Heyndrickxia acidicola: one gene and its partner. The protein of the gene in region 2 interacts with the protein of the main gene of each other region in a pairwise test. Links are inferred from orthologs where the notes say so. Each region holds a gene or a part of one and is shown on either strand. Other genes may lie near its edges.

Evidence for each region. The genes of interacting proteins can lie anywhere in the genome.
Region 1: the proteins of A5N88_RS16850 (region 2) and A5N88_RS09140 interact in binary tests that used the Bacillus subtilis proteins (3 or more experiments, as listed by UniProt). The link is inferred for Heyndrickxia acidicola from one-to-one orthologs.

Annotation. Positions count from the first base shown.
Region 1 is NZ_KV440953.1:1,958,125-1,961,066, forward strand. The notes cover bases 1-2,864. They hold A5N88_RS09140 (PTS fructose transporter subunit IIABC), read right to left. Parts: upstream 2,434-2,864; coding sequence 568-2,433; downstream 1-567. Other genes in these bases: pfkB (1-phosphofructokinase), read right to left, coding at 2,445-2,864. In the rest of the region: more of pfkB, read right to left, coding at 2,865-2,942. UniProt on the Bacillus subtilis protein: The phosphoenolpyruvate-dependent sugar phosphotransferase system (sugar PTS), a major carbohydrate active transport system, catalyzes the phosphorylation of incoming sugar substrates concomitantly with their translocation across the cell membrane.
Region 2 is NZ_KV440953.1:3,590,091-3,593,071, reverse strand. What follows is about bases 51-2,953. They hold A5N88_RS16850 (glycosyltransferase family 2 protein), read right to left. Parts: upstream 2,055-2,953; coding sequence 1,047-2,054; downstream 51-1,046. Other genes in these bases: A5N88_RS16845 (RNA polymerase sigma factor), read left to right, coding at 2,754-2,953; A5N88_RS16855 (GtrA family protein), read right to left, coding at 631-1,050; A5N88_RS16860 (amino acid permease), read left to right, coding at 51-355. In the rest of the region: more of A5N88_RS16860, read left to right, coding at 1-50; more of A5N88_RS16845, read left to right, coding at 2,954-2,981.

The sequences.
Region 1 (2,942 bases), 1.6 Mb from region 2 along the record:
TCACTAGGTAATTTAACCTGAATCTATCTTCTACTTGCCCCATTTAGCAACATAAGTTAAACGCTGTCAACAATGTCAGCAGGATAATTCACTTCTGCGCCGGTTGAATAAAAACAGCGATTTATTTCTTTGTAGCTGATTCAGTAATTAATTTATAAAGAAATCCAACTATATATTCCCTTTGTGTTGTTTTCAATATCATTGTTCTCTAGAAGGTCATTTATCCCTTTACTAATTACTTCCCATAGAATGTATTCGGCTATTAAACTATATATTACATAATCGATCATCCAAATTTCCTCCGCCAAACTGCCTGTTAGTGGAAGTAGGTTACTTGAGAGCTACCACAGTACACTGCGTTAAACACCTGAATAAAAAAGTTATAATAATAATGAAGGGATTACAACTGCATTACACGCTTTTTCATAGAATTCAATCGTTCTACTTAAATAAAGACGGCATAATACGGGTATCAACATTAAGATTTACCTGTGCCTAAAATTAAAAAGGAGACTCATCAGAATCTCCTTTTTACAAAATCTAGAAGCAACAATGTAAGAATAAATTCTACTGTTCTACTTCTACTTTTCTTTTTAAAAGACCAACCATTAATGCCGTAATGATGGTTCCTATAACAATGGCCAGTGCGTACAGGAATGGATGTGTGACAACCGGAAGAACGAATATGCCGCCATGTGGTGCAGGGAGCTTAACCTTAAATAGCATGCTGAGCCCGCCAGCCGCCGCTGAGCCTACTATAGCAGATGGGATGACACGAAACGGATCTGCTGCTGCGAAAGGAATGGCTCCTTCTGTAATAAAAGAAGCGCCCATTACATAGCAGGTAAGTCCCGCTTCTCGATCCCGTTTGGTGAATTTGCTGCGGAAAAGTGTTGTGGCAAGAGCCATCCCGAGCGGAGGCACCATACCTCCAGCCATGACCGCTGCGTGGGGAGCAAAGTTTCCGGCATTAATCATAGCAATTCCAAATGTAAAGGCTGCTTTATTAATGGGCCCTCCCATATCAATTGCCATCATGCCGCCCAGAAGGACTCCTAAAAGAATAAGATTGCCAGTCCCCAAGCCTCCTAGTACATGCGTTAAGTACGTATTAAAAATGCTGACAGGTGTATCAATGACAAAGAACATAATCATACCGGTTAAAAAGATTCCAAATAAAGGATAGATCAGAACAGGCTTTAAACCCTCCAATGATTGGGGAAGACGGTAAAATGCTTTTTTGACAAGGATAACAAGATAGCCTGCTAAAAAGCCTGCAATTAATCCTCCTAAAAATCCTGCCTTGGCCTGTGCTGCCATAAACCCTCCGACCAATCCTGGTGCGAGGCCCGGACGATCTGCTATGCTCATTGCAATAAATCCTGCTAAAACGGGGATCATTAATCCAAAAGCGTTGCCTCCGCCAATCGTATTAAGGGCTTCCGCAAATCGGTTATAGCTCGGATCTTTCGGGTCTGCTGAATGAATGCCAAACATAAAGGAAATTGCGATTAAGATACCGCCTCCCACAACCAATGGAAGCATATTGGAAACACCATTCATTAAATGCTTATAAAATCCCTTCCGGCTGCTCCCAGCGTCAGACTGTGCTTTTTTCTCTCCTGTTCCCCGGTATATAGGAGCATCTTTTCTTACTGCACGTTCCAAAAGCTCCTTTGGACGCCTGATTCCGTCTGCAACAGGAACCTCTATCACATGTTTGCCTTTAAAACGGTTCATTTCCACTTGCTTGTCAGCCGCTACAATGATTGCGGATGCCCTCTCAATCTCTTCAGCTGTTAAAATATTTTTTGCACCGCCGGATCCGTTTGTTTCCACTTTGATAGCAAGGCCCATTTCTTTTGCTTTCTCTTTTAAAGAGTCAGCAGCCATATACGTATGGGCGATTCCAGTGGGACAGGCTGTTACAGCCAGTAAGAGCTGCTGTTCATTTAAAGCGCTTTCTTCTCTATCATCCATAGAATCATACATTTCAAAGATCTCCAATACTTCAGCTGAGGATGAAGCATTCAATAATTTAGTTCTCACTTCATCTCTCATTAAAAGTCCGGAAAGCCTTGACAATGCTTCTAAATGAGTATTGTTAGCGCCTTCACTTGCAGCAATCATAAAAAACAAATGGCTGTCCTGTCCATCCAAAGAGTCGTATGGAATGCCCTTTTGGGACCTTCCGAAGGCAATAGCAGGTTCTTTAACCGCTGCCGTTTTGGCATGGGGAATGGCAATTCCGTCTCCAATCCCTGTTGTACTTTGTTCTTCTCTTGCCAATACGGCTTTTTCGTATTGTTCAGCGTCATTTAGTTTGCCTGCATTGACTAAAACGGAAACTAATTCATTTACTGCATCCTTTTTATTGGAAGAAACTAGCTCTAATTTAATGGTTGCATTTGTGAGCAGCTCGGTAATTTTCATAATTCTCCCCCTTATAAATGCGTAATTTCAACTTGTGTAAGTAATGTGAACACATCTTCTTTCTTACATAATTCCATTGAAAAAGCTGTTGCGCTGCCGGCTGCCGTCCCCATTCGAAAAGCTTCCTGGTAGTCTTTACGGGTTGCATAGGCGCTTAAAAATCCTCCAACAACAGAATCTCCTGCCCCGACCGAATTCTTCAATTCACCTTTGGGGGCATTTGCATGATACAATGCCTTTTTATTAATAAAAAGAGCTCCCTTTTCAGCCATGGATATAATAACATTTTCCACTCCCATTTCCACAAGCTTCTTGCCGTAAAAGGCTGCATCCTCAATCGTTTCTATGCTCGTTTTAAAAATTTCACCAAGCTCATGATGATTTGGTTTTACGAGGAAGGGCTTAGCCCGAATAACACTTTTTAATGCCGCTCCTGAAACGTCTGCAACAACTTTAACCCCTTTTTCTTTGCATACATGAATTAACCCTGAATAAACATCCGGCGAAAG
Region 2 (2,981 bases):
TGTTTATAATTGGCTCCTAAATGCTTCAGGAATGTCCGGATTTATTGCTTGGCTGGGAATTGCTATCAGTCATTACCGCTTCCGCAAGGCCTATGTTGCACAGGGGCGGGACCTTAATGATCTTCCCTACAGAGCAAAGTGGTTCCCATTTGGCCCTATCTTTGCCTTTATCCTTTGTGCAGTTGTCATTATTGGCCAGGATTATCCTGCTTTTATAGGCGGTAAGGTTGACTGGAACGGGGTCTTCGTATCCTATATCGGTCTGCCATTGTTCATTATCGTATGGCTTGGCTATAAATTTACTAAAAAAACCAAAGTAATTCCTCTTGAACAATGTGAGTTTATTGAAAGATAGAAAAGCGTAAGCGCCTTGCTCATCGGCGTACGGATTTTGCAGGCTCCGACTGAGATAAAGGATACACAGCGAGGAACGAGAGGATGTTGACTTATCGTAGGGAGGAGACGAAAAAATCCGCTAGACGATAGGCGCTGGATCCAGACAGTGACTACATTGGTTAATTGATTACTTTACTTCATAAAAATGGGCTCTGTTAAAAAACAATAGAGTTCTTTAACAAAGCTAATAAAAAAGACAATCCAACGAATGGATTGTCTTTTTTACTTTTCTTGCTACACACTTTCTCCTACTGGTTCCTTAAATACAAAGGCCTTCTGCCCAATGTAATTGGCAATGGTATAGATGCCGGTACCAAATAAAATGGCCGCATCAGTTGCCAAGCCTGACGGGAAACCGGGAATTAAAGAGAATACCCATAAGGATAGCTGTCTTCCTAAGTAATAGGATAGGAAGTAACAAATTAATATAACCGTTAAGAAGCGGATCATGCTTTTTCCGACTGGAGCGCTGCTTTTAAAGGTAAAGGCACGGTTTAATGCGTAGCTGACGCAGGCGCCAATCGCATTTCCAGTAAAAGTTGCCACCCAGTAAGTCAAACCGAATAAATGAAGAAAGAGATACATGGCAGAGAGTCCGACAGCGGTATTTAACAGACCGACAATAATAAAACGCACAAAAGAATGACGAATCATTTTACTCTTGTGACAGTATCCGCTTTAGAAACGGCCTTTCTCTGGATAAAAGCATTTGAAAAAGTGTCAGTCTCAATTCCATACCGCGGCCTTTGCTTTGTTTCTTGATAGATCTTTCCAATGTATTCTCCTATTAATCCAATACTCATTAGCATTAACCCTCCAAGGAACCATACAGAGATAATGAGAGAAGCCCATCCAATAGCTGCGTGCCCCATAACCTTCACAAGGATGGCATATATCCCTGCAATACTACTGCTGATGAAGGAAAGGAATCCGATAAGTGTAATCCAGCGAATAGGGGCAATACTAAAAGAAGTTATTCCTTCAAAGGCAAAGGCAAGCATTTTTTTGAGCGGATATTTTGATATTCCCGCAAATCGTTCTTTTCTGGCATAATATACTTCTGTTGTTTTCAGGCCGATAAGTGTAACAACACCGCGCAAGAAAAGGTTCTGTTCACTATAACGACTTAATTCCTCAAGCGCCCGTTTGCTCATCAAACGATAATCTGCGTGGTTGTATACAAGGTTTACGCCCATTTTCTTCATAAAGCGGTAATAGCCCTGTGCGGTCACCCTTTTAAAGAATGTGTCCGATTCCCTGTTATCCCGGACACCATATACTATGTCATATCCCTCGTGAAACTTAATCATAAATTCTCGAATGACAGATATATCATCCTGAAGATCTGCATCAATCGAAATGACACAATCTGAAAATCCCATAGCTGTTTCAAGTCCCGCTAAAAGCGCTTTTTGATGTCCAGCATTGCGTGCAAGCTTTATGCCCGTAACAAATCCATTTTTTTGGCTCAATTCTTCAATAATTGCCCATGTCTGGTCCCTGCTGCCGTCATCTATGAATAACAATTTGCTTTCTTCAGATGCTAGGTTTTCTTCTATTAATGAATTCATCACAGCGGTTAACTGTTTGGCTGTTTCGTGAAGCACCTCTTCTTCGTTATAGCATGGAACGGCAATTGTGAGTAATGGCTGATTCATATTACTCCTCCTAAACCTGAAATAAATTAATTTTGTCAGAATAGATAGCTTAATACCTGCAATAAGCCAAAAAACTTTTTCTTGTATGTAAATGACTCGTCGACTTGTTTACAGGTTCATTCATCGTTCTTGTTTTCCATAACCATAAGCGGGCATCATTGATATGCCCATACCACTTATAATAAACTGTCTTTATGAAGGAATTATTAAAATTCCGCATTTTCTTTTAGGAATAGTATACCATTAAAATAATTTACCCAAAAAAAGCTATATTAAATATATTCTTACAGGAAAAAATAACAATATACGTACTGACGGAAACTTATTTTAAAAAGGTTGTTTTCGCATTGATTGTTATTTTTACATACAAAGAATAAATCCGTGTTTTTTCGTCATTACTTTTTCTGTAAGCTATTCACAGGTTTTATCCTAAATTAAGGTATTTTAATTCTTCAATATATCAAATAACATAATAGCTTACGAAATAAGCTTTTAAAAACAGACTGGCGGTTACTTTTACATGTATTTTTTTTGCTTTCCTGAACAAAAAGACTTTCCGCTCTGTCCTTTTATTAAAGGAATCCAGCATTCATATTCATATTGTCTCTTTCCCGAACCACATGAATATTGGCCGCTGGTCCTTTCCAAACTAAGAAGAGAATAGTTGGTCATGGGTGGTTGCCATAGGGAGTTGAAAATGTGGATTTGGAATTAAACCGGCTTATAAAAGAAGCGAAAAATGGCAATCAAGAAGCTTTTTCAACGCTGGTAACAAAATATAAAGGACATGTTTTTCGCCATGCCTATGCCGTGCTCAACAACCATCAGGATGCTGAGGACGTTGCTCAGGAGGCATTCGTAAAAGCATTTTTATCCTTAAAGAAGCTGGATAATGAATTCGCTTTTGTTTCCTGGCTGACCCGAATT